DNA from 2 places in the Leucobacter holotrichiae genome. Region 2 is predicted to be linked to the other one. Evidence: predicted binding sites of a transcription regulator. Region 2 holds the regulator's gene; the other holds the start of a gene.

Region 1 (5,180 bases), on a different contig from region 2:
AAGAGCCGCGACGACCTTCAGGCGACCATGGCGCTCCTCAAGGGCGCCGACGTGGATGTCGCGCTGCAGTTCGTCAACTTCCGCTGAGTTCTCGAAAGGCGCAACGTGATCGGCGAGAATCTGCTCGGCCCCGAGCCGACCCTCTTGAGCGAGGATCCCGCGGCGGCGGCCGCGTCGCAGCCGGGCGCGGATCCCGAATCCGTCGTGCGCGACCACCCCGAGTCGCCGCTCGCGTGGGTGATCCTCGCCGACCGCGCCGATGCGGCCGGTGACGAGATCGAGGCCTACGCCTTCGCGCGCGTCGGTTACCACCGCGGCCTCGACGCGCTCCGCAAGGCTGGCTGGCGCGGCGCCGGTCCGGTGCCGTGGTCGCACGAGCCCAATCGCGGTGTGCTGCGCGCGCTCTACGCGCTCCGCCGGGCCGCCGGCCGCATCGGCGAGCAGGGTGAGGTCGAGCGACTCACCGAGTTCCTGAACGGCGCCGACCCCGGGGCGATCGCCGCGATCGAGGGGTGATGACCCGCGCCGGGTAGACTGGGCCGGTAACTGACCAGTTGTAAGGAAGGGGCTGAGATGCCCGCTGTACTGATCACCGGTGCCCAGTGGGGCGACGAGGGGAAGGGGCGCGCGACCGATCTGCTCGGCAGTCGCGTCGAATACGTCGTCAAGTTCAACGGCGGCAACAACGCCGGCCACACCGTCGTCGTCGGCGACGAGAAGTACGCGCTGCACCTGCTCCCATCGGGCATCCTGACTCCCGGCGTCGTGCCGGTGATCGGTAACGGCGTGGTGATCGACCTCGGCGTGCTGAAGCAGGAGCTCGACGCGCTCAGCAGCCGCGGTGTCGACGTGTCGAAGCTGAAGGTGAGCGCGAACGCGCACGTCATCACCGCCTACCACCGCACCCTCGACAAGGTCACCGAGCGCTTCCTCGGCAAGCGCCAGATCGGCACGACGGGGCGCGGGATCGGCCCGGCCTACGCCGACAAGATCAACCGCGTCGGCATCCGCATCCAGGATCTCTTCGACGAGAGCATCCTCCGCCAGAAGGTGGAGGCGGCGCTCGAGTTCAAGAACCAGGTGCTCGTCAAGATCTACAACCGACGCGCCATCGAGGCCGACGAGGTGATCGCGGACCTGCTGAGCTTCCGCGAGATGCTCGAGCCGATGGTGTGCGATACCGGCCTGCTGCTGCACGAGGCCATGCAGGCCGACAAGACCGTGCTGTTCGAGGCCGGCCAGGCGACCATGCTCGACATCGACCACGGCACCTACCCGTTCGTGACCTCCTCGAACGCGACGGCCGGCGGCGCGAGCACCGGATCGGGGCTGCCGCCCCACCAGCTCGATCGCGTCATCTCGGTCGTCAAGGCCTACACGACCCGCGTCGGTGCCGGGCCGTTCCCCACGGAGCTCTTCGACGAGTTCGGAGAGCACCTGGCGAGCGTCGGCCACGAGTACGGCACGACCACGGGGCGCCCGCGCCGGTGCGGCTGGTACGACGCGCCCATCGCGCGCTACGCCGCTCGCATCAACGGCGTGACCGACTTCGTGCTCACCAAGCTCGACGTGCTCTCGGGGCTCGAGACCATTCCCGTCTGCGTGGCCTACGACGTGAACGGAGTGCGCCACGACGAGATGCCCGTCAATCAGAGCGATTTCCATCACGCGAAGCCGATCTACGAGGAGTTCCCCGGCTGGGCCGAGGACATCTCGGGGGCGCGTCGCTTCGAGGACCTGCCGAAGAACGCACAGGAGTACATCCTCGCCCTCGAGGCGATGAGCGGATCGCGCATCTCCGCGATCGGGGTGGGTCCCGAGCGCGAGCAGGTCGTGGTGCGCCACGATCTGCTCGACTGAGTGCGACAGGTGCGACACCCCTCCGTGCTGAGTGACGATTTGGAGACACCCATGAGCGATCCGACCCCGCGGGCCCAGCTCGAGCAGTTGCGCGCCAGCATCGACAACATCGACGCCGCGCTCGTGCACATGCTGGCCGAGCGCTTCCGCTGCACGCAAGAGGTCGGCCATCTGAAGGCAGCCCACGACATGCCCCCCTCGGACCCGGCCCGCGAGGCGCGCCAGATCGCGCGGCTGCGCTCGCTCGCCGAGGAGGCCAACCTCGACCCCGAGTTCGCCGAGAAATGGTTCAACTTCGTCGTCGCCGAGGTGATCCACCACCACACGCAGATCGCCGAGGACACGGAGTAGCGGCCCGCGCCTGCACTGCGCCGAAGATCCGGCGTATCCCGAATCGGATCGCGAGTGCTGGTTCGGGATACGCCGGATCTTCGGCGTTGAGCAGAAGTCGTGGCTCGAGACACTCGTGCTTGCGATTCATTCGAACATATGTTCGAATGAATCCATGAGATGGAGCGGACAGCGCCGAGACGCGACCGCCGAGGAGGCCCTCCCCGGGCTCGAGCTCGGCGAAGTCGCCGCTGTGCCCGGGCACCTGCGCACGGTGCGCGCCCCTGAGTTCGCCGGCCTCGTCTTCCACGAGGTGATCGCGAAGAGCGCGCTGAACAAGGTGCCGGGCCAGTCGTCGATGCCGTTCTCCTGGACCATCAATCCCTACCGCGGGTGCTCGCACGCGTGCGTTTATTGTTTCGCCCGCGGTTCCCATCGCTACCTCGAGTTCGACGCCGGGCGCGACTTCGACTCGCAGGTCGTGGTGAAGGTCAACGTGGCCGAGGTGCTCGGGCGCGAACTCACGAGGCCCTCTTGGGCACGGGAACGGGTGGCACTCGGCACCAACACGGACCCCTATCAGCGCGCCGAGGGGCGCTATCGCCTGATGCCGGGAATCATCGAGACGCTCGCCCGCAGCGGCACGCCGATGTCGATCCTCACCAAGGGCACGCTGCTACGGCGGGACCTCCCTGCGCTCGCCGAGGCCAGGCAGCGGGTCCCCGTCGCGCTCGCGATGTCGATCGCGGTCGGCGATCCTGAACTGCAGCAGTCGATCGAACCGGGCACCCCCACCACCCGCGCCCGGCTCGACACGGTCGCCGCGGCGCGCGAGGCGGGCTTCGAGGTGGACGTCTTCCTGATGCCGGTCCTGCCGCACCTCACCGATTCGCCGGCGCAGCTCGGCGCGCTCCTGCAGGACATCCGCGACGCCGGGGCGCGCTCGGTGCTCTACGGCGCGCTCCACCTCAGGTCGCACGTGAAGCCCTGGTTCTTCGCCTGGCTCGAACGGGAGTATCCGGAGCTCCTGCCCGAGTATCGGAGGCTCTACCCGGGCAGCGCGAGTCGCGCCCCGCAGGCGTACCGCATGGAACTGGCGGCGCGGATCCGCCCGTTGATCCGGCGCTTCGGTCTCGAGCGCGAGAGGCGCAGCACAGCTGAGGAGCTCGGCCGCGAGGCTGCTCGCCGACCCGTCGAATTCGCGGCCCTCGACACCCCGGGTGCACCCGCGCCTACGCTCTTCTAGCCGCCCGAGCGACGCTGATCGCCGCGAGCACTCGGCGGCGCAGCGCGTCGCCCCGCTCGGCGAAGCCGCGCTGCCTGCGCACGTACTCGCGCTTGCCCTCTGACGTCTCGATCGCGATCGGCGTGAGCGGTGAACCGTCGGCGCCGAAGAAGCCGGTCACGTCGTACGGCGAGGCCTGCATGTCGACCTCGCGGATATCGCGCGCGAGCTCGAAGCAGTCGAGCAGCAGCTCGCCGGGGATGATCGGGCCGAGTTTGGCGGCCCACTTGTAGACGTCCATGCCCGCGTGCAGGCAGCCAGACTGCTCCAACTCGGGCTGCGTCTCGCGCGTCGGTTGCAGCGCGTTGAGCGGCGCCGCCGAGGGAGTGAAGAACCGGAAGGCGTCGAAGTGCGTGCAGCCGATGGGGTGGCCCTCGACGACACGGTCGGTGGCCTCGTGCCCGATGCGCAGCGGGAGGGACGTGTGCCGCAGCTGCTCGGGGGTCATGCGGTAGACCATCGCCCACTCGTGGAGGCCGAAGCATCCGAAGCGGGGCGCGTGGTCGAGGGTGCGGCGCAGCAGATCGTCGACGTAGTCGACGGTGCCGCCGCGTCGCGCGAAGAAGGCGTCGAGGTCGATGGTCGCGTCGCGCTCGCCGTGAACGCGGTAGTACTTCCACGACGCGCGATCCGCCGCCCCCTCGAGCACACCGGCACCCGGGTGCCAGCGCCGCAGTTCGCTCGGCTTCACCGAGTAGTAGGTCCAGAGGAAGTCTTCGATCGGATGCTTCTCGCCCCGCTGCTTGCGCTCGCGATGCGCCGCGGTGAGAGCGTCGGCCCGGCGCTGGTGGTCGGCCTCGCGGAGTCGCCAGGCGGCTTCGGTGAGCATCACCCGCCGAGTGTACCCGCTCGACCGGTTTGATTCTCCGGGCAGGCTGGAGAGACGGTCTCTGCGAAGTGGGACTCGACGGGGATCGATCGCACTGCTTACAATCAAGCGGGGGCGGATCGTCGGAATCCGTGGGTGACGAGTGGGTTATCGCCACGAGCGTGTGCTTTGGCGTGCGGAAAGGGGCAGCGCTTGTCTGAGAGGCGGGACGCTGCGGCGCAACGCGATGAAGCTCCGTTGATCGGGCGCCGAGCCACTGACCGAACGCCGCTCGCCCGCGTGGTCGGTGAGATCGACTATGCATATACGCACGGCCGGTACGCTCGAGCGAGGGAGCTCCTCGAGCGCAATTTGATTGCCAGTTGGTTCGGGCTTGCTCCGGAGCGCTTCGCGGAGATCGTCAGCGATCTCTCGCGGCGCGATGAGCCTCCCGGCGCCTTGCTGCAGATCCTCGCGCTGATGTTGTCGAAGAGGAGCGGCGACGATGACGGATCCCGCGATGCGGTTCCTGAGCGCTCCCTCGATGCCGATGCCGATGCCGATGCCGCAGTCGTCGAGATGGGCGGAGCACTGGGGATGGATTCCCGCCTGATCGAGCAATTGCGCCGTTCGGGTGATGAGCAGGGCGTACCGGTAACGAGCCTCGTGCAATTGCTGCACATGTTCACACTGAGGCTCGAGGGCCGACCGAAGCAAGCCTTGCGCGTGATCGGGACACTCGAACAGCACCTGGGAAGCATGGAGACGGTGCTCGACCGCAGTCGTGGCTGGACTCTGTTCATCGCGGTGCAGCACGGCATCACGGCTATGCTGGCCGGCGATCTTTCCGCGGCGCTCGCGAGCTTCGCACGTGCTCGGGTGCAGCGGTACGCTCCG
Region 2 (5,180 bases):
CTCGTATCGGAACCCGGGGCGAATGCGCTTGAAGATGCGCGGCACGGTCTCGAGATTGTGGGCGAACACCTCGGGCGCGGCCTCGAACACCTGCGTAAGATCCTCGGGGCGTCCGCCGAGGTCGTCGGCGAGGCACTCGACGCCGGCACCGGGGTTGAGCGCGTGGATCTGGCGGATCGTCTCGGCGTAGAGCCAGGCGCCCGTGTCGGGCAGGTCATCGCGGGTGACGCCGGTGATCGTGGCATAACGCAGACCCATCGTGCGCACCGACTCGGCGACGCGACGCGGCTCGTCGGTGTCGAGGGGCAGCGGCTTGCCCGAGGTGATCATGCAGAAATCGCAGCGGCGGGTGCAGATCGAGCCGCCGATGAGGAAGGTCGCCTCGCGATCCTCCCAGCACTCGTAGATGTTGGGGCAGCCGGCCTCCTGGCACACGGTGTGCAGGCCCTCGCGCTGCACGAGCGAGCGCACGTCGGTGTACTCGGGGCCGGTGCGGGCGCGGGTCTTGATCCACTCGGGTTTCTGCTCGATCGGCGTCTCGGCGTTGCGCGCCTCGATGCGCAGCAGCCTGCGTCCCGCGGGATCGGCCGGGCGAGGCACGGCGGTGGTGCTCTGCTCGGCGGAGGGGTGCTCGGCGGTGATGCGCCCGGCGGCGATCCGCTCGGCCGCCGCCTCCTGCTCCGCGAGGATCTCGGCGAGGGGCCTGCCGATGTTGGCGGCGCTCATTCGGCGACCTCCGCGAGGCTGGTGGAGAGGCGGGCCGCGAGGCGCGGCGCCACCTCCTCCGGGGTGATGCGCCCGCCCGCGAGGACGCTCAGCGTGGTGACGCCGGCGTCGGTGATGCCGCAGGGGACGAAGTTCGCGAACGGCGCGAGGTCGTTGCAGCAGTTCAGGGCCAGGCCGTGCGTGACGATCCCGTCGCTCGTGTGGATCCCGATCTGCGCGTACTTCTCGACCGTGCCCGGGCTCCGCTCGGCCCAGACCCCGGAGCGGCCCGGTACGCGGATTCCCGCGACGCCGAAGCCCGCCGAGACGTCGATGATGACCTGTTCAAGCTCGCGCACGAAATCGACGACGCCCAGGCGTTCGCGCAACCGCACCACGGGGTAGACGACGAGCTGACCCGGGCCGTGCCAGGTGACCTTGCCGCCGCGGTCGACGGGCACGACGGGGGTGCCGTCGTGCGGGTACTCGTCGGGGTCGGATCGCCGGCCGGCCGTGTAGACCGCGGTGTGCTCGAGCAGCAGCACCGTACCGCGATTCTCGCCCCGCCTGACCGCTTCCGCGGCGGCGCGCTGCAGTTCGAGGCCGCGCTCGTAGGGCACGGTCTTCGGAGCGAACCCCGCGATGACGGCGGCGGGCGGGGCAGCGGAGACGGCAGGCGGAGGGTCGGTCTCGAGGGTGGAGAGCGGGAGGGAATCCATGGGGACCAGACTAGTTGTACCCGGTTCAACAAATCAAAGGCGATGAAAAAGGCCGGGGTGTCGCGCCCCGGCCCGTCGTCGACCCGCCCCCCTTATACGGAGCGGAAGACTGCGACAACGCGGCCGAGCACCTCGGCGTGGTCGCCGAGGATGGGTTCGAACGCGCTGTTGCGCGGGAGCAGCCAGGTGTGCCCGTCGCGACGCCTGAAGACCTTCACGGTGGCCTCGCCATCGAGCATGGCCGCCACGATGTCGCCGTTCTCCGCCTCGCGCTGCTGTCGCACCACCACGAAGTCGCCGTCGCAGATGGCCGCGTCGATCATCGAGTCTCCGATGACCCGGAGCATGAAGAGCTGCCCGTCGCCCACGAGCTGGCGGGGGAGCGGCACGATCTCCTCGACCTGCTGATCCGCCGTGATCGGGACGCCGGCCGCGATCTGCCCGACGAGTGGAACGTAGGCCGCCTCCTCCACCTGCTGAACGGGAGCCTCCGCGATCGCGGCGCTCGTGCTCGCGAGCTCGACGAGGATCTCGAGCGCGCGGGGGCGGTTCGGGTCGCGCCGGATGTACCCGCCCAACTCGAGGCGGCTGAGTTGGTGGGTGACGCTCGAGAGCGACGAGAGGCCGACGGCGTCGCCGATCTCGCGCATGCTGGGCGGATAGCCCCGCGTGTCGACGGAGCGGGCGATGCACTCGAGGATCGCCTGCTGCTTCTCGCTCAGGGGCTTCCGGGCGGGGGGCGCGTCGCTCATCGCAGTCCTTTCCGAGGCCCGAGGGCGGTGTCGGTGTGGGTGGATCCATGAATGTCAGTGGTTGCTGGTTCAGTGATCCCGTTGATCGAAACCCTAGCCGCTGGGCTCGAACACTGCCAAACAAGTGTTCGAGTGTCGTGGAAAAGATCGAAACATATATTCGAATCTCTGCTTGCGGTCTTGATCTATCGAAGATATATTCGAAATAGATGTTCGCGCCGACGTGATACTCGCGAATATCGGAGAGAACGGAGAAGCCACCATGAGCGCACAGGCGGTTCTGCAGCAGGAGAGTCACCCGGCACGTACGACGGGCGCGAAGCTTCGTCTGACCCGTCGCGGGCGTGTGGTCTTCGGTTTCCTCGCCACAGTGCTCCTCGCGGGGCTGCTGGCGTTGATCGCGACCTTCGCGGCTCCGCAGGCGCTTGCATCTGTCGGCGCTGCGGGCCAGGGCTCCGACCAGCAGTTCCACTATGTCGTGGTGCAGCCCGGGGCTTCGCTGTGGTCGCTCGCGACCGAGCTCGATCCCGAAGCCGATCCTCGAGACCTGGTCGCGGAGATCGTGCAGCTCAATCAGCTCGATGGCTCCGGCATCGAGGCTGGCGACGCGATCGCGGTGCCGCTGCGCTATTCCGACAGCCCGGCGGTGTTCCAGTCCGAGGAACTCGCGGCCTGAGGTGCGGGAGGGGCGTCCACGGCCCCCGGTCCTGCGGCTCTAGAATGGTTCGGTGACCAGTCTGAGCGACCTTCCTCTCCGCGCTAATCTCGTCGGCAAGGTGCCCTACGGGGCGCCCCAGGATCCCGTTCCGGTGAGCCTGAACGTCAACGAGAACACGCATCCGATTCCCGAGAACGTGGTCGCCGACATCGTGGAGTCCCTCGCGAATGCGGTGCGCGGGGTGAATCGTTATCCCGATCGGGAGTTCGCCGAACTGCGCGAGGCGCTCGCCGGATACCTCGGGCACGGGCTCACCCCCGACCAGTTGTGGGCTGCGAACGGCTCGAACGAGGTGTTGCAGCAGATTCTGCAGGCCTTCGGCGGACCGGGTCGTTCGCTGCTGAGCTTCACTCCCACCTACTCCATGTACCCGCTGCTCGCCTCCGGCACTGACACCGAGTGGGTCGCGGTCCCGCGCCCGGCCGATTACGCTCTCACCCCCGACCTGGTCCAGGAGGCGCTGCGCGAGCATCGCCCGGATATCGCCATCCTGTGCGGCCCCAACAACCCCACGGGCACCCCGCTCGATCGCGAGGTGATCCTCGCCGCTTATGACGCGTTCGACGGTATCCTCATCGTCGACGAGGCGTATCACGAGTTCGACGCCGAACGGGAGAGCGCGGTCTCCCTACTACCGGGGCGCCCGCGCCTGCTCGTATCGCGCACCATGAGCAAGGCGTTCGCCTTCGCGGGCGTGCGCCTCGGGTACCTCGCGGCGGATCCCGCCGTGATCGACGCTCTCAGGCTCGTGCGGCTGCCCTATCACCTGTCCGCGCTCACGCAGGCCGCCGCGACCGCGGCGATCCGCCATTCCGCCGAGATGCTCGCGACGGTCGCCGATATCCGTGAGCAGCGCGATCGGCTCGCCGCGGCACTCGAAGGACTCGGATACAGGGTGCACCCCTCGGGCGCGAACTTCCTGCTCGTCGGCGGGTTCTCCGATCCGGACGGCGTGTTCGAGACCCTGCGCGCGCAGGGCATCCTGATCCGCAACCTCGGCATCGACGGGCATCTGCGCATCACAGCGGGCACCGAGGCCGAGACCACGACCGTCATCGAGGCGATCGCGGCCCTCACCCCCGAAAACGCCCGCTCGGATGCCCGATAGAATCGAGCTCATGACCGCAGCAGCACGCACCGCCTCGCTCGAACGCTCCACGAGCGAGTCGCAGATCAGCCTGAGCCTCGACCTCGACGGCACCGGCGCCTCCGACATCGATACCGGCGTGCCCTTCTTCGACCACATGCTCACGGCGCTCGCGCGGCACTCGCTCACCGACCTCACGGTGAGGGCGAAGGGCGACGTGCACATCGACGTCCACCACACGGTCGAGGACACGGGTATCCTGCTCGGCCAGGCGCTTCTCGAGGCGCTCGGCGACAAGCGCGGCATCTCCCGCTACGGCGATGCGCTCGTGCCGCTCGACGAAGCCTTGGCACAGGCCGTGGTCGACATCTCGGGCCGTCCGTACCTGGTGCACTCGGGCGAGCCGGCCGGCTACGAGTTCCACCTCATCGGCGGCCACTTCACCGGGTCGATGGTGCGCCACTTCTTCGAGGCGCTCGTGCTGAACGCGCGGCTCACCGTGCATCTGAAACTCGTCGAGGGGCGGGATCCGCACCACATCGCCGAGGCCGAGTTCAAGGCCTTCGCGCGCGCGCTGCGTCAGGCGAAGGCATTGGATCCGCTCGTCGCCGGTATCCCCTCGACCAAGGGCGCCCTGTGACCCAGGGCGTCGCGGCTCCCGGTCCCTCGGCACGCTCGGGGAACGGCAGGAAACGCGTCGTCGTGCTCGACTACGGCTCCGGCAACGTCCACTCGGCGGTGAAGGCGCTCGCGAAGGCAGGCGCCGAGGTCGAGCTGACCCGCGACGCGCGCGCGGTCGCCGAGGCCGACGGGCTGCTCGTACCGGGGGTGGGGGCGTTCGACGCCGTGATGCGGCAGCTGCGCGAGGTGCGCGGCGACGAGCTCATCGACCGTCGACTCGCAGGGGGGCGGCCGGTGCTGGGCATCTGCGTCGGCGAGCAAGTGATGTTCGAGCGCGGTGTCGAGCGCGGCATCGAGACCGAGGGGCTCGGGCAATGGCCGGGTACCGTGCGCAAGCTCGAAGCCGATGTGCTGCCCCACATGGGCTGGAACACGGTCGAAGCCCCGGAGAACTCGGTGCTGTTCCGCGGCATCGCCGAGGAGCGCTTCTACTTCGTGCACAGCTACGCCGCGACCGAGTGGACCATCGAGGGGCGCACGGAGGCCACCCGGCCGCTCGTCACCTGGGCCGAGCACGG

The links. Region 2 encodes LexA, which represses DNA repair genes until DNA is damaged. Its sites were predicted from a motif close to TCGAACANNTGTTCGA; they were not measured.
Region 1: a site for LexA is predicted at 2,342-2,357, ahead of AC0KXF_RS07295 (Rv2578c family radical SAM protein). Genes of this name have one in related genera too.

What each region holds. Positions count from the first base shown of each region.
Region 1 covers NZ_JBVUAC010000004.1:140,687-145,866, forward strand. Annotated here, with positions in the region: gene AC0KXF_RS07275 (YajQ family cyclic di-GMP-binding protein) at 1-87, shown strand, start outside; gene AC0KXF_RS07280 (DUF3151 domain-containing protein) at 106-516, shown strand; gene AC0KXF_RS07285 (adenylosuccinate synthase) at 574-1,860, shown strand; gene AC0KXF_RS07290 (chorismate mutase) at 1,912-2,211, shown strand; gene AC0KXF_RS07295 (Rv2578c family radical SAM protein) at 2,366-3,436, shown strand; gene AC0KXF_RS07300 (3-methyladenine DNA glycosylase) at 3,423-4,304, opposite strand; gene AC0KXF_RS07305 (helix-turn-helix transcriptional regulator) at 4,584-5,180, shown strand, end outside.
Region 2 covers NZ_JBVUAC010000001.1:653,105-658,284, reverse strand. Annotated here, with positions in the region: gene lipA (lipoyl synthase) at 1-567, opposite strand, end outside; gene lipB (lipoyl(octanoyl) transferase LipB) at 723-1,424, opposite strand; gene lexA (transcriptional repressor LexA) at 1,517-2,176, opposite strand; gene AC0KXF_RS03085 (hypothetical protein) at 2,439-2,852, shown strand; gene AC0KXF_RS03080 (histidinol-phosphate transaminase) at 2,905-4,002, shown strand; gene hisB (imidazoleglycerol-phosphate dehydratase HisB) at 4,013-4,621, shown strand; gene hisH (imidazole glycerol phosphate synthase subunit HisH) at 4,618-5,180, shown strand, end outside.